3 regions of the Alteromonas sp. 4NS20-0143 genome follow, and region 1 is predicted to be linked to each of the others. Evidence: predicted binding sites of a transcription regulator. Region 1 holds the regulator's gene; each other region holds the start of a gene.

Region 1 (8,002 bases):
AACTTATCAATTCTATAAACCTTAAGTGGGGGGACGGTTTATAATTTCAAGGGGCTGGAGGGTTTGTACGCTTACCTGATTTATCTATTATAAGTTCCAATACCAAATCTGACAGGTGGCAATGTTGACTTTGCGAAGGCTGTGCTTCGCTTTTTCTGCATCTCGTTTAGACTCAAACGGACCTAAAATAACGCGGAACCAGTCTCCGTTACTTCCCGTACTTTGACGGATGAGCGCCTCTAAACCTTGAAATGCGATTTTCGCTTTCATTTCTTCCGCTTGGGCACGGGTTCTAAACGACGCGCACTGCATAAGATAGCGCTTATCGGACTTTTCTTGAGCCTGCACATCCACCTCTACCTCATAGCCAGGCAGGGTTTTAATGTACTCCCATTCTTCTTCGGGTAATTTGGGTAAGGCTTCTTCTGTTGGTGCGACAGGACGGGCAGCTTGGGTATCCACATCATCTTCAACGTTATCTTTAATTGACCATAAAAACACACCAAAGCCGAGGACAAGGGCAATAATTATCGCAATCCTAAAAACCGGAAGCGTATGTAAGCTTGGCGCACTCGACTGTCGGCTGCTCGCATGGCTATTGGCACGACTATTGGCATTGCCTGGCGCTTTCTTGGGCGTTTTTTTATTTTTTTGTGAGCGTCCACGGGAGACGTAATCGCGTTGAGCCATAGTTGGCAATATTCCTACATGTTGTCGCTAAAACACCAAATTTGGCATTTAATGCTATGTACTTTGATGATATGTACTGTGATGATATGTACTGTAATGCGAATTTTAACGTATTGCTCGCTAACAAGCTAACTGAAATCTGTTGGGTCAATATCCACCGACCATCGCACTTTTGTCGCCTGAGGCAGTGCCTGCAAAAACGGCAGTGACTGGCGTAATACGCTATGAAGTGGAGCCCGCTTGTTGTGGCTGCATATCAACATAAACCGAAAGCGCCCCTGTCGTTTTTCTATTAACGATGGAAAAGGGCCACTCATTTCTATGTCATTGTTGCTCGCCGCAAACACACTGCGGCTTCCACTTAAAAAGGCAAACGCCAACGCACTGTCAGCAGCTTCACAGCGCACCACAAATTGACTGATATAAGGAGGTAGCCCTGCCGCCTTTCGCTCCATTAATGCATGGCGGGCAAAATGGCCATAGCCGTTATTCACTAAATCTTGTAACAGCGGATGGTGGGGGTTGTGAGTTTGTAACCACATTTCGCCGGGCTTGCTGGCTCTTCCTGCACGCCCTGCAAGCTGAGTGACTAGCTGTGCTAACTTTTCAGGCGCTCTAAAATCGGCGCTAAACAAGGCACCATCGCAATCAAGCACGGCCACAAGCGTAACGTGAGGAAAGTGATGCCCTTTCGACAATATCTGAGTGCCAACAAGTAATTGATACTCCTGGCGATTAATGGCATCTAAGGTTTGATGAAGTTTATCCTTTCCTCGCACCGTATCGCTATCAATACGCACCTGCTTAACATCTGGAAACAAAGAGGCTAGCCCGTCTTCCACTTGCTCTGTGCCGGTACCTGCGGTAACGAGGGACGCGCTGTGACAAGCTTCACATTGCCTTGGCATTGCCCTGGTGCCGGCGCAGTGGTGACACTGCAACCGATTTTGCGACTTATGCACGGTGTAAGGTCTGTCACATCGCTTGCAGGTTACCGTTTCACCACAGTGGTGGCACAATAACGCAGGCGCATATCCGCGACGATTCACAAATACCAGCACTTGGTTTCCCGCATTAATATGCTGGCGCATGATGGTTAACAGCGCTTGTGATATACCGTAATGCAGAGGTTGATCTCGCGCATCTAGAAGATGCTGGTGGGTATTCTGTGCACCACCTGCTCGGCGGGTAAGGTGTAAATGGGCGTACCGCCCACCTAAAGCGTTATTAAGGCTTTCTAAAGCGGGGGTTGCACTACCTAACAGTAAAGGAATACTGTGTTGTTTCGCTCTCATCGCCGCCAAGTCGCGGGCGTGATAGCGAAGCCCATCTTGCTGCTTAAACGACTCATCATGCTCTTCATCTACAATGATCATCCCTGGGTTAGCAAGAGGAGTAAAAATTGCTGAACGGGTTCCAATAACGATGCCTAACTCACCAGATTTTGCCCGCTGCCATACCCGCAGCCGAGCTTTATCAGAAAGCTGGGAGTGCAATACCCCAACATCGATACTGAAACGCTTCTCAAAGCGAGACACGGTTTGTGGAGTCAATCCAATTTCGGGGACAAGTATAAGTATTTGTTTACCGGCTTGTAATAAAGGCTCGATGGCCTGTAAGTAGACCTCGGTTTTTCCGCTTCCCGTCACGCCTTCAAGCAAACTGACGGCAAATTTACCCTGCTGCTGATTAAGCGCTGCAATGGCAACAGACTGCTCGGTATCGGGAATGGGCTTTTCATCAATGGTTATGGTCGATAGCCATTCTTGCTCTCGCACTTCAGGCACTACATCAACCACTTCGGCAAGTGACTTATCTATAAGGGATTTAACCGCTGGCGCACCAAATAACTTTCGACTTTGCTGCGCTGACAAACTGGATTTTTGTAGCGCCTCAAAAAATGCTTTTTGTTTTGGTGCCCGTGTTAGTTCATCAGATGAAGTGTGTTCCCCCGTTTCAGTCAGCCGTATTCTTTCTTCTGGCAATACTTGCGCTGTTTCACCCTTTCTCAATAAAACAGGAAGCATGGTGTGAAGCACTTCACCGGGTGCATGATGATAATATTGCCACAGCCACTGTGCCATTTTCAAAAGCACTGCATCTATGACGGGAGCTTCATCAAGTACCGTCTCTATGGCCTTTAACTTATCGGCATTCTCTATCTCAGGAGCGTCTTTGTTTGGCTCGTCAACAACAATACCCACCAGCTTTCTTGGGCCAAAGGGCACGCGCACTCTCACGCCTGCGGCTAAATCGCAATGATAAGTATAAGTAAACAACTGTCGCAGAGGCACTGGCACCGCAACACAAATATAAGCCATGGTAGAACGCACCTCTAAAGCTACTGTCTTCGTTGTTTATTAGGCCCGATAGCTAACCGTTAATATGACGAGCTTATACGACGAGCTAATATAACGAGCACAGTTAACAAGAATGAATACTCACGATTAGCGTGAGAGTTAAGATATGGGATATTTAAACACAGATTTCATCGCTGCCATAAAACCATCTCAAATAGTTTTAGATTACCTTACTAACCCTATTTTTTGACCCTATTTTTTGCTTTGGTTACACAATACCAGTCCGCATAGATAATTACCCACTCAGCGAGATTTAAAATGTTCGTAATCGCGGCGTGTTACCGCAGGTGCAGTGGCTCTATATCAAGGTGACACAACAAAGAGTACGGATATTTTAAACTCATAAAGCGCTTGATCGCTGGCGCAGCTTCCTTTATTATCCGCCGCTCTTTTGCGATGGGTTGTTCTAAGAACCGCTCATCATTTGAATATTAAGTTACGTATGGTGTTTGGCTTCGGGCTGAATAGCGATACGGCCTTATTGTGAGGTAATCCCATGAAACAAGGTATCCACCCAGAATACGCTGAAATGACAGCAACATGCTCTTGCGGAAACGTAATGAAAATCCGCTCTACAATGGGTAAAGACATCAACCTAGACGTATGTTCTTCTTGCCACCCATTCTACACTGGTAAACAACGTAACGTTGATACTGGTGGTCGTGTTGATCGCTTCAAGAAGCGTTTCGGTGCTCTTAGCAAGAAATAAACTTCGTACTTTTTTAAGTATTGAGTTGGAAAAGCGCCTTAGGGCGCTTTTTTATTGCCTGCTTTTTAGATAGCTTTTGAATGACCAGCTCCATGGGCTTCTGCATAAACAGAAGATAGAACCGCCATTGAGCGACAAAGAGAACAGGTATCATAGTGCGCGAGCACTAGAAAACACTGTGCGCGAGCACTAGAAAACACTGAATTGTGCGCGAGCACTAGAAAACACTGAATTGTGCGCGAGCACTAGAAAACACTGAATTGTGCGCGAGCACAAGAGAGCGCTGGCAGTGCGTTGATAGATCTCAGATATGAAGACCTAATGAGTGACGTTTTTAGCGAAATGCGTATCCCAATTTCCCTGGCTTTGTTTTGCGCACGCCTCCTCACTATCAAAACGCACAGATACAGGCTTAGACTTAATTCCTTCCAGCGCTATCTCTACCTGCGTTATAAATGTCGCCTCCCAGTTTTGTTCAAGCGCGCGGTTGCGATTTATTTCGGTGTCAAACACGGCCACAATCTCTGGGTTGCGCCAGTGCCCTAAATGAGTGAGCCAAACAAAGCCATTGTCTTGTTTTTTTAGCCCCTCGCAAACCTCAGTAAGCTCGCTGATTAATCGACGTTCTGTCATATTTTCACATTCACCATTTTTATTCATTAAAGCCGCTAGCCCGAAGCTTAAGCATTAGAATTTATATTTGCTAGGGCTTTTCTCTTTACTGGATAGCTATTTGAAACGTCGCTTTTAAAGAGCTAGCGTCTAAATACCTAGTTTCTATGTATATAACTCTTCAACAGTTTTCTCTGTATCAGAAGGCTCTCAATCAGGTAGCTTACTGTCAGGTAATTCAATGCCAGGTCGCTCTATGCCAAGCGCCTTTTCGCCGGTCTTGTTGACTCGCTATTTTAATTTTGACTCATTATTTGAAAGACCGTACAAATACAGAAGAAATATGAGATAAAAAATAAACATAATATGTATGAATGACAAACATAGTCTGCTTTTACTGGTCTAACGAGTTTCTCTCACCTACATTAATTATGACCCATTAGCGTAATTAAGTAGCACAATAGAGCACGCCCTAGTAACTCTGATCAGATATGTAGACCACCATGGCCTGTGTTAGTGTTACCACGTGCGCTCAAGCAAGAATAACACAGATAAATAACACGGATAACAGTCCGGATTTGATGCAGCTAGCCTTTAAAAAAATGGCCAGTAGGCGCTACCCTTTAAACATATAGCAATATCCATGAACCCTACACTCAAGGAATCTATTTCACATGTCAGATTTTAGACAACGCGCTCTCGATTATCACGCCAAGCCTACGCCAGGAAAAATAAGCGTTGAGCTATCGACACCCGCAGACAGCGTTGATGATTTAGCGCTTGCTTACAGCCCAGGCGTTGCCGAGCCAGTAAGAGAAATAGCTGAAGATCCAGACAACGCATACAAGTATACGGCTAAAGGCAATTTGGTGGCGGTTATCAGTAATGGTACTGCTATTTTAGGCTTAGGTAATCTGGGTCCACTAGCCTCAAAACCGGTAATGGAAGGTAAAGCGCTGCTGTTTAAGCGTTTTGCTGGTATCGACGCTATTGATATTGAAGTGAAGCACAGAACTACCGAAGAGTTTATCAATACGGTAGCGAATATTGCTGATACGTTCGGCGGTATCAATCTTGAAGATATCAAAGCGCCAGAGTGCTTTGAAATAGAGCAAGAGCTTATTAAGCGCTGTAAAATCCCCGTCTTTCACGATGACCAACACGGCACCGCAATTGTCACCGCAGCCGGAATGCTTAACGCGCTAGAAATTCAGGGCAAAAATATCGAAAATGCCAAAATTGTCTGTCTAGGAGCGGGAGCCGCTGCCGTGGCCTGTATGGAGTTGCTAATAAAATGCGGTGCACAGCGCGAGCGTATTTACATGCTCGACAGAAAAGGAGTGATACACACTCGTCGCGAAGACTTAACAGAACATAAATCGTTATTTGCTAACAACACCGACAAGCGAACCCTAGAAGACGTCATGGACGGTGCTGATATATTTGTGGGCGTGTCTGGCCCAGACCTTCTTCCTCCGGAAACATTGGCGCTTATGGCCGATAACCCTATCGTGTTCGCTTGCTCTAACCCAGACCCTGAAATCAGGCCAGACCTCGCTCATGCGGTACGAGATGATCTCATTATGGCAACCGGTCGCTCAGATTACCCAAATCAGGTAAACAATGTACTTTGCTTCCCGTTTATCTTCCGCGGCGCATTAGACGTACGAGCAAGCGCTATAAACGATGAAATGAAAGTAGCTGCCGTTGAGGCACTGCGCGCCATAACAAAAGAAGAAGTACCTGCTGAGGTGCTTGCCGCGAGCAATAGCAAAAGTCTTAGTTTCTCAAAGGACTACATTATCCCTAAACCCATGGACCCCCGCTTGTGCGAACGCATTGCTAGTGCAGTATCAAAAGCTGCCATAGACTCTGGGGTAGCTGGCATTTAAGACGTTCAGTCTTAGCCATTACGCTTGAGAAACAGGCTTAATAAAAAGGCGTATGAGCGAGTGTAAAACACAGACGCTACGTTTTGATAAGTCGGCCTTATTAACCTGATTTTATTAAAGCGCTTTTATTAAAGCGGCTTTATTAAATTGAGCACCTAAGTATGACAGCGTCACACTGTCATACTTAGGTGCATTCGCTCTACCCTATTCTTCGGTAGGCTCATTTTCGAAGCTGGGATCAATGCCCATCTCTTCCATAATTCTTCTTGCTTCTGCAGGCACTCTGTTGCCGTTGTCTTTACGCAAATCATCATCGTTCGGTAAAGGCTGACCTGTAAAGGCATGAAGAAATGCCTCACACAACAATTCTGAGTTAGTTGCATGTCGCAAGTTATTAATTTGGCGACGGGTGCGTTCGTCAGTTAACGCTTTCAGCACATTAATCGGTATTGAAACAGTGACTTTTTTTACCTGTTCGCTTTTCTTACCGTGCTCTGCGTAGGGGTGTATATATTTACCATTCCATTCTGCCATAGTACTAACTCGGTCTTATTTTATTTATGTTATGAAGGGAAATTCTAAACGAGTTCACGAAAAGGTCAATTGAGCAGTGTAAACCTCTTGACGTCTAGACATATATTCTTTAATTTAGACGTCTAAACGTCTATCCATATCGCTAGTAGAGAGAAAAAATACATGGTTTCTTATGCACAAGGCATTGATGCGCTCAACCAGTCCCTATCGGAACTGCGTGATATTGACGTCTCCTTTGAGTTTTTCCCCCCTAAAACGGAAGCCATGGAGCAAACTCTATGGAAATCAGTTGAGCGTTTAGCACCACTGAAGCCAAGCTACATGTCGGTGACATATGGAGCAAATAGTGGCGAACGAGACAGAACTCACGATGTGGTCAAGCGCATTCAGCAGCAAACAGGCGTCGCCGCAGTTCCTCATCTTACTTGCGTTGACGCCAGTAAAGACGAATTAAGGCAAATTGCGCAAGACTACTGGGATTCAGGAATACGCCGCATTGTTGCTTTGCGTGGTGATTTACCGCCGGGCATGGATAACACTGAAATGTATGCATCGGATTTAGTGGCCTTACTGAAAGAGGTTGCTGATTTTGATATATCAGTTGCTGCCTACCCTGAAAAACACCCCGAAGCTCGCAATGCGCAGTTCGACCTGCTGAATTTGAAGCGCAAAGCAGAAGCCGGTGCTACCGAGGCCATTTCACAGTTTTTCTTTGATACTAGCGTATTCCTGCGATTTAGAGACCGGGCCGCTGCTGCCGGCGTTGATTTAGACTTAGTGCCAGGTATTCTTCCAGTGACAAACTATCAAACCCTTGTGAAGTTTGCTGGATTTACCAATGTTCACGTGCCCGGCTGGCTGCATAAAATGTTTGATGGTTTAGACGCTGATGATCAAGCTACCCGTAACCTGATTGGTGCCAACATTGCGATGGACCAAGTTAAGGTATTAGCAAAAGAGGGAGTAAAGCACTTCCACTTTTACACCCTAAATCGCAGTGAGTTAAGCTATGCGATTTGCCATATGCTTGGGGTGCGTGGCGACAGCAAATAATTGCCGACCGTAAGCCACAGGCAAAATGCAGAGACAATGCATCGACCTGCTCTAGAATAAACCTTTACTCATAGCGCCGCTGGCAGTTACCATCAAATTACAGAATCACAGCAAGAACCACGGCAGCAACGTCTCTAAACGTTGGTGCTGAC
Region 2 (8,002 bases), on a different contig from region 1:
CCTATGGGCAGGTTTTTATGCAGCGTAATAGCGACAGGTGATACCGCTTTATTGTCATTCAACATTTTTTCGCAAAAGTAATGATAGCATTTTGTCACTATATTGCTGTCGGCATCATCGGGTAGTTTGTGCGCAAAAGCACCGATGGTTTCAAGTGAAAAATGCGCCGCTTCTTTAACTTCTACCTCATCACCGAGTCTTGTGCCATCCACCGGTTCAAGTGCAGCACCAAGGACATCAAAGCCCAAACTTACATTACCAATTGAGGCCGGCGCATAGGCACGTATTGCTTTCATATTCGTATTCCTGCTTATTACTTCTCTATACGCTTAGTACGCCATTTGTTTCCAAGGCATCGTTCGTAGAATATCTGCAAACACACCGGCCGCAGTTACTGTACCGCCGGCGCCGTAGCCGCGTATTACATAAGGAATAGGATTGTAATAATCGCTATTGATGGCCAATGCATTTTCGCCATCTTTCACTTGAGACAGTGGATTGCTTGGTGGTACTGCTTCAATACTTACCTTGCACTTGCCATCTTCTATGCTGCCAATGTATCGCAGTACTTTACCTTCTGATTTAGCATCTTCAACACGCGCTGCAAACGCCTCATCAAGCTCTGGTAGTTGAGTCATAAACTCATCAACCGAGCAGGTTTCTGCAAAGCCTGGCGGCAATACAGATTCAATTTCAATATCAGACAGCTCTAACGCAAGGTCTGCTTCACGGGCCATAATTAAAAGCTTGCGTGCTACATCCATGCCACTTAGGTCGTCACGCGGGTCTGGCTCAGTAAAGCCGTTTTGCTTGGCGGTTTCAGTAGCCTGAGAAAGCGTCATACCTTCGTCCAGCTTTCCGAAAACATAGGATAAACTGCCAGAAAGTATGCCCTCAAAACGATGAAGTACATCGCCAGCGCTAAATAGCTTTTGAAGGTTATCTATAACAGGTAGGCCAGCCCCTACAGTAGTTTCATAAAGGTACTGACGGTTGGTAGCTTGAGCTGTTTTTCTCAGCTTACGGTAATACTCCATGGCTGAAGTATTCGCCTTTTTGTTTGGCGTTACCACGTGGAACCCGCTTTCCATCATGTCTACATATTGATTAGCAATGGCCTCATGGCTGGTGCAATCCACAATCACTGGGTTAACTAAACTATTGTCATTCACAAACTGATCTAGGCGTTCAACGCTCAACCCTTCACGGGCAGATTCTAGTGCGGCTTTCCAGTCGCCACTTAAATCGATACCTTGACTATTAAGCAACAACTTGCGGCTATTTGCCATACCGTATACGCGCAGCTGTATGTTACGTGCAAGCAAGGCCGGCTGCTGTTTCGCAATTTGTGCTAGCAGTTCGCTACCTACATTACCGCAGCCTACAAGGAATACGTCGATAGTGTGCCTGTCTGAGAAAAAGTTTTGATGAATAACCTTCACCGCTTTTTTCGCCCGCTTAGTCTCGATAACAGTAGAGATAGAACGTTCAGAAGAGCCTTGCGCTATCGCTACATTATTCACTCGTGCTTGCGCTAATGAATTAAAGAAACGAGCCGCAAGCCCCTTAGTTTGACGCATACCGTCGCCCACAAGCGTTACAATAGCAAGGTCGTTGCGCACTTCAATTGGGTCAAGTAATTGATTCTGTAACTCTAGCGCAAACGCATCTTCAAGCAAGTTCAGTGCTTTATTAGCGTCTTTACTCTGTATACAAAAGCTAATGGAGTATTCAGAAGACGACTGGGTAATAAGGCTGATTGAGATATTGGCGTTCGACATAACTTCGAATACGCGACTTGCCATTCCCACCATGCCTTTAAGGCCAGGTCCCGCCACGTTAAACATAGTGACATTATCAAGCTGTGATATACCTTTGACCGATGTCCATTTCTCGCTTTTCTCATTGCTGATAAGCGTTCCAGGAGCCGCCGGATTAAGGGTATTTCGAATAAGGCACGGTATATGATGCTGAGCAATAGGGCCTATTGTTTTTGGGTGCAGAACTTTTGCGCCGAAATAGGATAACTCCATCGCTTCTTGATAGGTGAGTTTATCAAGCAGTACTGCGCCCTCAACCTGATTCGGATCCGCATTGTAAACGCCGTCTACATCAGTCCAAATTTCGCAGCAGCTTGCGTCAATACACGCAGCAAGAATAGCCGCAGAGTAATCAGAACCATTTCGACCTAGGGTGACTTTTTGCCCTTCTTCGTTTGCGGCTACAAACCCCGGCATGATAAGAAACTCACTGCCATCAACGGGAACGTCAGTAAATCGCGCCTTACTTAGCGACACATCGGCAATGCTGTCTAAGTACTCGCCATCAGCAAGAATATATTTTACGGGGTCAATAATGCGATTAGTCACGCCTTTTGCAGTAAGAATGGCACCAAAGAGCGTTACCGAAATGTACTCACCAATACTTAGAATGCCTGCGGCCACATTGTCAGGCGCTACACCTAGCAAACTAATGCCCTGTAGATGTTTTTTCAATACTGCAAGCTGGCTGTCGATAAAAGCGATAACTCGGTTGTATTCAAACCCGTCTAATTCATCATTTAAGCTGTTAGCGATACCGGTTACTGTGTCGTTTAGCTTATCGAGAAGCGGCTGAAAATCTTCGCCACCGGCTGCTTGTTCGCACAATAATGAGAGCGCATTCGTTACGCCTTTTGGGGCCGATAGTACAACGGCAGCACCGTCGGTTTGGTGAGTATCCATGCTAATCTCTGTAACGCGTAAATATCGCGGTGCATCGGCTAGAGAAGACCCTCCAAACTTTAAGACTTTCATATGCTACTCCTTGAGGTTGCGCATGCTAAAACGTATATAAAAAAAAACCCGCTCTGTTTGAGGCGGGCTTTCGTTGTCTTTTGCTTATTCGCACTAGTCACCGACCGCCCTTCTTGAGGTGGTAATTAACATGGTCATGGTGCGAATCGCTAGAATCTGTTTCATGGGTTCAATTTGCCGTATAGACGTCTATCTGTCAACCGCAGTTTTCACCACACTGTATTGCACATAATGCAACACTCTAGACATAACGTTTCTTTTTTGAATATGAAAAGCCGATTATGGGTAACATTATCGGTCATCTGTAAGGTTTTCGGACAAAAAATCAACAAGAAGTCTAATTTTAGGTGCCACATTACGGTTAGAGGGGAACACGGCCCAGATGGCTTCTTGCTTATCTTTATAATCTGGTAAGACCTCTATGAGATGCCCCTCGGTGATGGCATCTCTCACGTAAAAACCGGGAAGTTGGGTTAGACCCAGTCCGTTAAGCGCAGCAGCTTTAAGTGCATTGCCACTATTATACCGCACGCGACCATTTACATTCAGAGTGTGAACCTGTTGATTAATTAGAAAGCGCCATTGAGGCTGCGAACCTACCAGCAAACTGTGTTGTTTTAAGTCTTCAAGCGTTTCTGGCATCGATGTGCTTTTAAGGTATTCTCGACTTCCGCACACGTACAGCTGGCGTGTAGCCAACTTTTTAGCAATCAATGAGGAGTCTTCAAGTTTGCCGATGCGTATTGCCAAGTCGAGTCCCTGCTCAATGATATCCAGTTTATCGTTGGAAAACGTGCACTGCACACTGATGCCGGAATAGGTAGCTAGGAATTTATTCAATAAAGGCGCAATGAATGCTTCACCAAAGGCTACTGGCGCGGTCAACTTAATGAGCCCCTGTGGAGATTGTTGCAGCGCACTTACCGTTAGCTGTGCATTTTCGAGCATGGTTAACGCCGGGTTGGTTTGCTCAAAATAAAGCGAGCCCGCCTCGGTTAGCGATACACTGCGCGTTGTTCTCTGCAGTAGCTTTACCCCAAGTCGCTTCTCTAGTGCAGCAACTTTTCGACTAATTTGTGCCACTGAAGTATCTAGCTTGTTTGCCGCGCCGGTAAAATTCCCCACGTTAGCGACATTACAGAATTCAACAATACCATCTAGATTTTTCACCGCTGTGCCTCGTGTATCAACCTATTCAATTTTTTAAAACCATCCTTTTTAATTTACTCTTTTCAAACCATTCCTTTTAAAGCATACGTCCTATCGTGCGTTTCCCGTGTACTTCAATAATTCTCTTACTCAGCGACTAACTTAGTCCCTCATTCACTTCTGGCTCACTTTTGGCTCGATTTTGGTTCACTTTTGGCTCAATTTTCGCCCAACCTTGGTTGGGCAAAATAAAGTACCGTACAGCTTAGAGCCTATGACGCTTTTACTATTATTACAAATAAGAAATAGTGATTTACTAAATCTGTATTTATCAATCGTCCTGCCTCTCCTATACTCGTCTTATCAAACATCACAAACTCGAATTGTAATGACAGGAGTAAAGTATGAGCTCGTTTAAAGATTCATTAGAAGCAGGTCAAACGCATATAAAATCCAAAGCAGCAGTGGCATGGGGACCTGGCGAGCCACTCAAAATGGAAGAGATAGATGTCGAGTTGCCTAAAAAAGGCGAAGTATTAGTTCGTATAAAAGCGACTGGCGTATGTCACACCGACGCATTCACCTTGTCAGGTGAAGATCCAGAAGGCGTTTTTCCATCGGTACTTGGCCATGAAGGTGGCGGTATTGTAGAGATGGTAGGCGAAGGAGTAACAAGTGTAGAAGTGGGCGACCACGTTATTCCTCTTTACACCGCAGAGTGCGGCGAATGTAAATTTTGTACTTCTGGCAAAACAAATTTATGCCAAGCAGTGCGCGCCACGCAAGGCAAAGGCTTAATGCCTGACGGCACTAGCCGCTTCTCAAAAGACGGCGAGCCAATTTATCACTACATGGGTTGCTCTACATTTTCTGAATTCACTGTTTTACCCGATATCTCTTTGGCAAAAGTCAATAAGAGTGCTCCACTTGAAGAGGTATGCCTACTTGGTTGCGGTGTTACTACCGGCATGGGCGCGGTGTTAAATACAGCAAAAGTACAAGAAGGCGACACGGTAGCTATCTTCGGGTTAGGTGGTATTGGGTTGTCAGCAATTATCGGCGCGCGTATGGCGGGTGCGAAACGTATTATTGGCGTTGATATTAACGAGAGTAAATTCGAGTTGGCAAAGCAACTTGGCGCCACCGACATGGTGAATCCGAAAGATTACGACAAGCCCATTCAAGACGTCATCGTTGAGCTTACCGATGGCGGTGTAGACTACTCGTTTGAATGTATCGGTAATGTGGATGTAATGCGCTCTGCACTTGAGTGCTGCCACAAAGGCTGGGGAGAGTCGGTTATTATTGGGGTTGCGGGTGCTGGACAAGAAATTTCAACCAGACCGTTCCAACTTGTTACCGGTCGTGTTTGGCGTGGTTCTGCCTTTGGTGGCGTGAAGGGCCGCTCGCAGCTGCCTGGCATTGTTGAGCAATATCTAAACGGTGATTTCGGTCTGCAGGAATTTATTACTCACACTATGGGGCTAGACGAAATCAATGAAGCGTTTGACCTTATGCACAAAGGCGAAAGCATTCGCTCAGTTGTTCATATGGACAAGTAGGTCATATGGACAAGTAGGTCATATGGACAAGTAGGTTATAGAAATAAGCAGTTCATATAGATAAATAGCTCATATGAACAAATGCTTTTAAAATAACCGCTAGAAAAGCCCGTTTTGGTAACAAGGCGGGCTTTTTTATTGCACAACACTAGGCAAAAAAACACTGATTTTCACAATGTGTTACGCATTGAAAAAGAGATTTTAATCACGTTTTTAGCTGTTACTGCGTATTCATGCCATAGTATTGATAACGCATTAATCGTGTAGGAGAGTTTATGAACTTGGTTAAAGTTAAAAAAACGATGTCTTATTTATCAGCTTCGTCTTTGCAGAAGCTACCGTTTCAAAAAGCCTCGATGTTGGCAGTGTCTTTATTTGCTTTAGCGTCCTTAGGGGCTGCCTCACCCGCCATGGCTACAGCTCAACAGCAAAGTGAAGAAACTCAGCAAGTTAATAGTTTAACGTCGTTGACCAACTTACAAAGCAATAACGACTTCATGGTCTCCTCTGGATTACCTGCGAAAGCCCATTTAGCGCTGCTAAAAGAAGAGGGCGTTGCCTATGTTGTCGACCTTATCCCAGGCGATCGCTCTCAGGAAATTATGAATACTGCTGAATTGGGATTGAACTACTTCAACGTACCCGTTGAATGGGAAAAGCCGGTGCTCAGTGATTTTTTAAACTACTCGGCGTTTATGCAGCGGGTAGATAAAGGTTCTGAAAAAGTGCTTACCCACTGCAAATTAAACTGGCGCGGCGCCTCATTTACTTACCTTTACAGAGTGAACGTGCTCGGTGAGGACGAAAATATGGCCAAAAAAGACTTATTAGCCATTTGGCAACCTAATCCAACTTGGTATGCCTTTATGGAAGGCGTAATTGCTCACTACAATGCAATAAATAGCACAGATAACGCGATGTCTTTTGATGCGGCTATTCCAAAAACCGAAAGCTAATAATCGCCTTTAGCTCAGCGATAACCAATGGCTTAGCCGCATATTCGGCTTAGCCATACCCCTGGCTTAGAGCAAAATAACCCACTCTTTCCATCCACTGCATTATCACATATGAAATTTCAAATATGTTTTGACATATACGAAATTCCATATACCATAAAAAACATATGAAATAACGTATGTGAACAATTATGACAGCAACATGTGACTTCTCACCGCTTAGCTTTTTCAAATGCCTATCGGAAGACACCCGTCTTAAAACATTGCTGCTACTGAGCTTTGCAGATGAACTCTGCGTGTGTGACTTAACCGATGCACTAAAACTGAGTCAACCTAAGATATCTCGACACCTTGCCGATTTACGCAAGTGTGAGCTAGTGGTTGATGAGCGTAGAGGTAAGTGGGTTTATTACAGGCTTAATCCTGCCCTACCGGTATGGGCAAAAAACATCATTACCAACACCGCGCAAGAAAACGAAGATTACATTAGCGAAGCCAAGGAAAATCTAGCTTGCTGCCAGTCAGTCGGATGCGACGCCTAATCTTACAACACGTTTAATTTCTCATTTATCTACAACGCAACGCATTAGAAGGTTTATCATGAAAATTCTTTATATCTGTACTCACAATCGCTGCCGCAGCGTTCTATGTGAAGCGATTACCAACGCCTCTTCAGGTCCTCTTCAAGCACAAAGTGCAGGCAGCCAGCCCGTTGGTGAAGTTCACCCTCTATCGTTGAAATATTTGGCCGAAAAAGGTTATCGCACAGAGGGCCTTAAAAGCCAGTCTTGGGATGAGTTTGAAGATTATGAAGCAGACCTTGTTATCACTGTGTGCGACTCTGCTGCCGGCGAAAGCTGCCCGGTATATTTCGGCAAGTCATTGAAAATGCATTGGGGTCTTGAAGATCCATCTAAGTTAGAAGGCAGTGACGAAGATAAAGCCTTAGCGTTCTATCACACTATCGATATCATTGAGCAACGCGTTGCCGCACTAGCTGAGCTCGCTAAGCGGTCATTATCTGACGAATCATTTTCACGAGAGCAACTCAAAGATGCACTCGTTACATTAGGAGCACGCTAATGACTGAGGATCTTTTCAAAGAGAGTGAAATGCACAAACCTTCTGCGTCTGACTTTACACAAAGCCCGTCTTCACATAAGCCTCGTATCTTGCTGCTTTATGGTTCGCTTCGCGAGCGCTCTTACAGTCGCTTAGTCATTGAAGAAGCTGCAAGACTATTAGCGTTTTTTGGCGCTGAAGCGAAAATATTTGACCCTAAAGGGCTGCCCCAACCAGATACCGAAGACGACACACATCCTAAAGTGAAAGAACTTCGCGAGCTTATGGTGTGGTCAGAAGGGCAAATTTGGTGCTCACCCGAACGTCACGGCAGTATTACTGGCATTATGAAAAGTATTATCGATTGGGTGCCCCTTAACATGGGCGGTGTGCGACCAACCCAAGGAAAGACCTTGGCAGTAATGCAAGTAAGCGGCGGCTCTCAGTCTTTCAATGCGGTTAATCAAATGCGTATTTT
Region 3 (8,002 bases), on a different contig from region 1:
AATGTGGTCTGTAGCGGCTTTTCAGCTGCCAGTTTGCCATCTTCGCGCTTTTAAAATGAATGGGACCAAAGTTAGATTCTACACTTCTTTCACGCGCACTCGCATTGCTAGCGGCAAAACAGAGTCCGCATAGTAGCAATAAAACGTAGAAGCGCTTGGTTGTCATGTGTTTCACTTTAAGTGTCAATTTCATTGCTTGTTACAACACAATCAGCAACAAAGAAGTTTAGAGTAAAGAAAGAAAAAGAGCACCATTCTTTACTCAACAATCTTATTATGGCACTGCTTATCGGCGTCTACGGTATCATGCTGATGCAGTACGTATTTTTATAGCTACTTATTAAATAGCTACTTATTAATTGACTAACTATTAAAAGCATAAATAGCTTTTATCTAAGCATAGACAAAAATGCAGGTTACGGAAATGCATTTAAAATACTTAACGCAAATTCTTTTACTTTAAAAAACAAAAAGCCCCCGCTATAAATATGCTTTTCGCATTAACGAGGGCTTTTTAGCGGCGCTAACACGCCCTTATTTATTTAACTAAACCGATGCTTTAAGCGCTTCGGCTTTGTCAGTCGCTTCCCAAGGGAAAGCTTCACGACCAAAGTGACCATAAGCCGCAGTTGCACGGTAAATTGGACGCTCAAGGTCTAACATTTTAATTAGGCCGTACGGGCGAAGGTCAAAATGTTCGCGCACTAGTGCAACCAATGTTTTTTCGTCAACCACGCCGGTACCAAAAGTATCGATACTGATAGAGGTAGGCTGCGCAACGCCGATAGCGTAAGAAATTTGAATTTCACAGCGCTTGGCTAACCCTGCCGCTACAATATTCTTCGCTACATAACGTCCAGCGTAAGCGGCACTGCGGTCAACTTTTGATGGATCTTTTCCTGAGAATGCACCACCGCCGTGACGTGCCATACCGCCGTAGGTATCAACAATTATCTTGCGACCGGTTAAACCACAGTCGCCCATTGGGCCACCAATCACAAATCGACCGGTGGGGTTAATGTGAAATTGGGTATTTCCATCAATCCATTCGCTTGGCAGAACCGGTTTAATTATCTCTTCCATGACAGCTTCGCGAACGGTTTCAGTAGACACTGAGTCGCAATGCTGTGTTGATAACACTACTGCGTCAATTCCAACAGGCTTGTCATTTTCGTATTTAAACGTGATCTGACTTTTCGCGTCAGGGCGCAGCCAATCAAGCTTTCCCGATTTGCGTACTTCAGCTTGCTTTTGTACTAAACGGTGCGAGTAAGTAATCGGCGCTGGCATAAGCACGTCGGTTTCGTCACTTGCGTAACCAAACATTAAACCTTGGTCGCCTGCACCTTGCTCTTCTAAGCTGGCGCGGTCTACACCCTGGTTAATATCGGGAGACTGCTTACCAATAGCGTTAAGCACGGCGCACGAATCAGCATCAAAACCCATATCAGAATGGGTATAACCAATCTCTTTCACTGTATTTCGAGTGATTTCTTCAATATCAACCCATGCTGACGTGGTAACTTCACCGCCAACCAAAACCATACCTGTTTTTACATAGGTTTCGCAGGCAACACGTGCCCGAGAGTCTTGCTCTAATATAGCGTCAAGCACTGCATCTGAAATTTGGTCAGCGATTTTATCCGGATGTCCTTCAGAAACCGATTCAGAAGTGAATAGATTCGTGGCCATGTGTACTCCGTTTGCATTTAATTATCGAAATTATTTGTATTGTACTAAATCAAGTTATAAATACCAGTCTTTACTTCTAGACGTCTAAAAGTCTTGTGACTTTAAACCGTTACGATTTGTTGACATTTACCGATCAGTTTCTCTTTTTTAGTTACGTATTGAGATCGAACAACGTCGAGTACTGACATACAAATTTGCGTTTTATCAATGAGCATTTACGTGTGTTTTGCTTAATAGACCATTTTTTGTGAGTAGTTTCGCTTTTGGCATTATAAACCCATTGAACTGTGCGGTGGCATGGGTAAGAATAACGCCACATTCAAACGTACATTAAAAAGCAAAGCTTAAGTCGAATGCGCGACTTACCTCCACGCTCGCTTAGATACGAATTATAACCAGGAGACAACATGCCCTCTCGTCGCGAACTCGCCAATGCTATCCGTGCATTAAGTATGGATGCGGTTCAACAAGCTAAATCAGGTCACCCAGGCGCCCCAATGGGGATGGCCGACATTGCTCAAGTATTATGGCAGGACTTTTTATCCCATAATCCAGCTAACCCATCATGGGCTAACCGCGATCGCTTCGTGCTTTCGAATGGTCATGGGTCAATGCTGTTATATTCTCTGCTTCATTTATCGGGCTACGAACTGCCAATTGAAGAGCTTAAAAACTTCCGCCAGTTGCATTCTAAAACTCCAGGTCACCCAGAATATGGTTATGCACCTGGTGTAGAAACCACCACAGGCCCATTAGGCCAAGGCGTGAGCAATGCAGTCGGTATGGCGCTAGCTGAAAAAGTACTTGCGGCTCAGTTTAACCGCGATGGTCACGACATTGTTGATCATTACACTTATACATTCCTTGGCGATGGCTGCTTAATGGAAGGTATCTCACACGAAACGTGCTCTCTTGCAGGTACCTTAGGTTTAGGCAAACTTATCGCGTTTTGGGATGACAACGGCATTTCAATTGACGGTGAAGTTGAAGGTTGGTTTACCGACGACACGGCAGCACGCTTTAAAAGTTACGGCTGGGATGTGATTGAAGGTGTAGACGGTCACGATGCAGAACAAGTGAAAGCTGCCATCGAAAAAGCGCAAGAAAACAGCGCTAAGCCAACCCTTATTTGTTGTAAAACGACCATTGGTTTTGGTTCTCCAAACAAAGAAGGTACTGAGTCTTGTCACGGTGCACCGCTAGGCGATGATGAAATTGTAGCAACACGTGAAAAGCTAGGCTGGAAGCACGGCGCGTTTGAAATTCCTGATGACATTTATGCTCAGTGGGATGGCAAAGGTAAAGGCGGTGAAGCAGAGTCGGCATGGAACGATGCTTTTGCAGCTTATGAAGCCGCATACCCTGAACTAGCCGCAGAATTTAAGCGCCGAGTTAACGGTGAACTGCCAGTTGATTTCAGTGACAAAGCAGATGCAATCATTGCCGAGCTGCAAGCTAATCCGCAAAACATTGCGTCGCGTAAAGCGTCTCAAAATGCGCTGAATGCGTTCGGTCCATTGTTGCCAGAACTATTAGGCGGCTCTGCTGACCTAGCAGGCTCTAACCTAACAATTTGGGAAGGCAGTAAAGGCGTTGAAGCTAAGGATGCATCGGGTAACTATGTTTACTACGGTGTGCGCGAGTTTGGTATGTCTGCCATGATGAATGGCATTACGTTACACGGCGGCTTCAAAGCATACGGTGCAACATTCTTGATGTTTATGGAATACGCACGTAACGCAGTTCGCATGGCAGCACTAATGAAGCAGCCTGCTATTTTTGTGTACACACACGACTCAATTGGCTTGGGCGAAGATGGCCCAACTCACCAACCTGTTGAGCAAGTAGTTGCGCTTCGCTCTACACCGAATCTTGATAACTGGCGCCCTTGCGACCAAGTTGAATCAGCGGTGTCGTGGAAATCGGCAATCGAGCGTACTGACGGCCCAACCACTCTTATCTTTACGCGCCAAGGTTTAGCGCAGCAAGAAAGAACCTCACAGCAAGTGGCTGATATTGCGAAAGGTGGCTACGTACTTGTCGATAGTGACAGCACGCCTGAAATTATTCTTATTGCTACGGGTTCTGAAGTTCAGTTGGCAGTAGAAGCCGCCGCTGCATTAACCGAGCAAGGCAAGGCCGTGCGCGTGGTATCAATGCCATCGACAGACGTGTTCGATCGTCAGTCGAAAGACTACCGCGAGAGCGTATTGCCTTCTTCAGTGACCAAGCGTGTAGCGGTTGAAGCACTGTCAAAAGACAGCTGGTACAAATATGTTGGCCTTAATGGCGCTATTATCGGTATGGATACCTTTGGCGAATCGGCACCTGCGGGCGACCTGTTCAAGCACTTTGGTATTACTACCGACGCTGTCATAGAGGCCGCGCTGTCTCTGTAAGAGGTAAATAAAAGCCAATGGTAAATATTGCCATAAATGGGTTTGGTCGAATTGGTCGCAACGTATTACGCGCACTTTACGAGAGTGGGCGTAATAACGAGTTTAATGTTGTAGCCATTAACGACATTGCTAAGCCCGAAGGCATTGCACATTTACTGAAATACGATACCGCCCACGGGCGGTTTCGTTTCGATGTGGCCTTAAAAGATAAAACGCTGTCGGTAGCAGGCGATGATATCCAGCTGCTTGCTGAAGCCGAAATTAGCAATCTTCCCTGGGAAAACCTAGGTGTAGACATTGTGCTTGAATGTACCGGTGTATTTGATGATCGTGCTTCAGGGCAGTCTCATCTCGATGCGGGTGCTAAAAAAGTGCTGTTTTCATCCCCTGGTTCTCCCGATTTAGACAACACAGTCATTTTCGGTACTAACGAAGATACCTTAACCAGTGACCATAAATTAGTCTCTAACGGCTCATGTACCACAAATTGTATTGTTCCTGTTATTCAGGCGCTTGATGCGGCGTTTGGTGTACTTAGTGGCACAATTACCACCATTCATGCATCAATGCATGACCAGCAAGTTATCGATGCATACCATGAAGATTTACGTCGAACTCGGGCTGCAAGCCAATCTATCATTCCTGTAGATACGCGCTTGGCGGCGGGTATTGAACGTATTTTACCCAAATTTGCCGGCAAGTTCGAAGCAATAGCGGTAAGGGTACCCACCATCAACGTCACCGCGATGGACTTAAGTGTTAGCCTCGAAAGTGAAGTGTCTATTGAGCAAGTCAACCAAGCGTTACGAAAGGCAAAAGACGGTCGCTTGCAGGGAATTTTAGACTACACCGAAGAGCCTCTGGTATCAGTAGATTTCAATCACGACCCACACTCGTGTATTGTAGATGGCACACAAACTCGCGTAAGCCACAAGCAGTTAGTTAAAACTCTGGTGTGGTGTGACAATGAATGGGGCTTTGCAAATCGAATGCTAGATACAGCCAAAGTGATGTTTGAAGCAAAATAAATCGTAAATGCTGCCAGGGTTGGTGGCACCAACCCGCGCAGCTTTCACACGTTAATGAATGACAACATTTTTAAATTAACATAGGAAAGATGATGCCAATTCCAAGTATGAACGATATGGCCTTGCACGGTCAGCGTGTTCTCATTAGACAAGATTTAAACGTACCGGTTAAAAACGGCAAAGTAACCTCCGATGCTCGCATTAAAGCATCAATTCCAACCATTAAAGCAGCGCTTGATGCTGGAGCTGCCGTTATGGTGATGTCTCACCTTGGCCGTCCAACTGAAGGCGAGCCTGCCGAAGAGTTTTCGCTTCAACCTGTTGTCGATTACCTAAACGACGCCCTCGATGTACCTGTAAAGCTAGTTAAAGATTACCTAGACGGTGTTGAGCTTGTCGATGGCGAACTAGTGATCCTAGAAAACGTACGCTTCAATGAAGGCGAGAAGAAAGACGACGAAACCCTTTCAAAACAATATGCTGCACTGTGCGATATTTTCGTGATGGATGCATTTGGTACGGCTCACCGTGCACAAGCTTCTACACATGGTGTAGCGAAATTTGCTACCCAAGCATGTGCCGGGCCGCTTCTAGCTGCCGAACTCGATGCACTAGGTAAAGCGCTAGATAATCCTAAGCGCCCAATGGTGGCCATTGTTGGTGGGTCAAAAGTATCGACTAAGCTAACCGTATTAAAAACACTGGCAGAAAAGGTCGATCAGCTTATTGTAGGTGGCGGTATAGCAAACACATTTATTGCTGCCCAGGGCCACAATGTAGGTAAGTCACTGGTTGAGATGGACCTGACGGAACAAGCTACTCAGCTAATGAACAACGCCCAGGCCAATGGCGGAAACATTCCTGTGCCAACCGATGTAGTGGTAGGTGCAGCGTTTGATGAAAATACTGAGGCCACGTTAAAGCACGTGTCTGAAGTCACTGATGAAGATATGATTTTTGATATTGGCCCAGACTCATCGAAAGCTCTGGAAAGCATTATTAAAAATGCGGGTACCATTGTGTGGAATGGCCCGGTCGGTGTATTTGAATTTGAACAGTTCAGCGCAGGTACGAAAGCCCTGTCTGAAGCAATTGCAGCAAGTGACGCATTCTCTATTGCAGGGGGCGGTGATACACTTGCAGCAGTCGATAAGTATGGGATTGCCGATAAGGTCTCTTACATATCAACAGGCGGTGGTGCATTCCTTGAGTTTCTTGAAGGAAAAACACTGCCTGCTGTAGCGATACTAGAAGAAAAAAATAAATAAGCGCTGTCGTTGCCTCAAGTTAGCTAATCAAATTAATTAACTTGAAACTATAACGTAAGAAATAGCGCCTAGTATGCTACCGGTGCTTACCTATACTGAAAACAGCAATAACATGGTGTAGGTAAGTGCCTTTCGAAATTGCCCCTTTTTAAAGAGCAAGCTTCTTTGAAAACGGCGCTTTTCGAAAGACTCTTTTTTTAAAAAAGGTTCTTTGTGAAGAAGAACTGGTTAGCTTTACAGTGATGTTTGCTGACGAAATAACTATAAACCCTACAGCTGTCGTATAGGCAGAACAATACAAAAGGAGTGTTGCAATGGCATCACAAGCTCAGCAATCTATGCTGGATAAACTCAACACACAAATCGGTTTTATTGCAGCGCTAGATCAAAGCGGCGGCAGTACACCGAAAGCGCTACGTCTTTACGGCATTGAAGAGTCAGAATACAGTTCAGACGAAGAAATGTTCAACCTTGTACACGACATGCGCACTCGTATTATTACCAGTGCTCCTTTCAGTGGCGAGCGCGTTCTTGGCGCCATCTTGTTTGAAAATACCTTAGATAGAGAAATTGAAGGCATGTCCACTGCTCACTATTTATGGCAGAAGAAGCGTGTTATTCCGTTTTTGAAGGTAGACAAAGGGCTTCAGGAAGAAAGTGATGGCGTACAGCTCATGAAGCCGATGCCAGAACTAGATGCACTGCTAGCGAAAGCCGTGGCGCAAGACGTGTTTGGTACTAAAATGCGAAGCGTAGTAAAGCTCGCTAATCAGCAGGGTATTAAAGCCGTTGTCGAACAGCAGTTCGAAGTAGGTAAGCAAATTCTTGCCGCAGGACTTGTGCCTATTATCGAGCCAGAGGTTGATATTCACAGCCCGCAGAAAGCCGAAGCTGAAGCACTCCTTAAGCTTGAGATCCTTACCCAGCTTAACTTGTTAAGTGAAGGGCAAGAGGTGATGTTAAAACTAACATTACCTGACCAAGCTAACTTCTACAAAGAGTTAGTAGACCATCCACGTGTACTAAAAGTAGTTGCCTTATCGGGTGGTTATACTCGTAACGACGCTAATGCAAAGTTGTCAGAAAACCAAGGCATGATCGCAAGCTTCTCTCGCGCACTTACCGAGGGTACCTCTGCCAAGCAGTCTAAAGAAGAATTTGAAGCACTACTCGATACCGCAATTGATGGTATTTATACTGCTTCTAAGTCTTAATTTAGCGCTTGTATGGCATTGTGCTTTGCCGCCACAAGCGGCATTAGCTTTGCGTCATAAGCTTTGCAACAGAAGCTTCGAAATATGAGCTTTGCAAAACAGGCACAAAAAAGGAGAGCATCGCTCTCCTTTTTTGTGCCTGTTTATCCCGTGCTGAAATATCCCATTTTCATAAAGAAAGCGAAAGGGCATTTGACTCAAGATGAAAAGTCATTTTGACTTAAAAACTGCCTGACTTCTCGTTCATCAAAACGCAACCCTGCTTGTGAAATAGCGTTAAGGGCGGCATCAATGTCATCAAAAAACGCATATTCAATTTCAGCAGCATCGTAACAAAAGCGCAGTTGCTGTCTTATTGTCATTGCCACATCAGAATCTTTAATCACTACTGCAAGTAATCT

Evidence for each region. Region 1 encodes MetJ, which represses methionine synthesis genes. Its sites were predicted from a motif close to TAGACGTCTAGACGTCTA; they were not measured.
Region 2: the regulator MetJ is predicted to act here: its motif matches at 2,970-2,987, upstream of thrA (bifunctional aspartate kinase/homoserine dehydrogenase I).
Region 3: the regulator MetJ is predicted to act here: its motif matches at 1,762-1,779, upstream of metK (methionine adenosyltransferase).

Annotation. Positions count from the first base shown of each region.
Region 1 covers NZ_BAAJLR010000008.1:40,278-48,279, reverse strand. The annotation lists gene AC27HD_RS15285 (SPOR domain-containing protein) at 88-690, opposite strand; gene priA (primosomal protein N') at 819-3,011, opposite strand; gene rpmE (50S ribosomal protein L31) at 3,547-3,759, shown strand; gene AC27HD_RS15270 (hypothetical protein) at 4,078-4,392, opposite strand; gene AC27HD_RS15265 (malic enzyme-like NAD(P)-binding protein) at 5,046-6,263, shown strand; gene metJ (met regulon transcriptional regulator MetJ) at 6,468-6,797, opposite strand; gene metF (methylenetetrahydrofolate reductase) at 6,960-7,850, shown strand.
Region 2 covers NZ_BAAJLR010000003.1:490,965-498,966, forward strand. The annotation lists gene thrB (homoserine kinase) at 1-296, opposite strand, end outside; gene thrA (bifunctional aspartate kinase/homoserine dehydrogenase I) at 330-2,795, opposite strand; gene AC27HD_RS09360 (LysR family transcriptional regulator) at 3,087-3,965, opposite strand; gene AC27HD_RS09365 (S-(hydroxymethyl)glutathione dehydrogenase/class III alcohol dehydrogenase) at 4,349-5,506, shown strand; gene AC27HD_RS09370 (protein-tyrosine phosphatase family protein) at 5,782-6,462, shown strand; gene AC27HD_RS09375 (metalloregulator ArsR/SmtB family transcription factor) at 6,654-7,004, shown strand; gene AC27HD_RS09380 (arsenate reductase ArsC) at 7,063-7,545, shown strand; gene arsH (arsenical resistance protein ArsH) at 7,575-8,002, shown strand, end outside.
Region 3 covers NZ_BAAJLR010000002.1:615,952-623,953, reverse strand. The annotation lists gene AC27HD_RS06425 (hypothetical protein) at 1-166, opposite strand, end outside; gene metK (methionine adenosyltransferase) at 547-1,692, opposite strand; gene tkt (transketolase) at 2,100-4,091, shown strand; gene epd (erythrose-4-phosphate dehydrogenase) at 4,109-5,119, shown strand; gene AC27HD_RS06405 (phosphoglycerate kinase) at 5,212-6,387, shown strand; gene AC27HD_RS06400 (fructose bisphosphate aldolase) at 6,702-7,601, shown strand; gene AC27HD_RS06395 (hypothetical protein) at 7,799-8,002, opposite strand, start outside.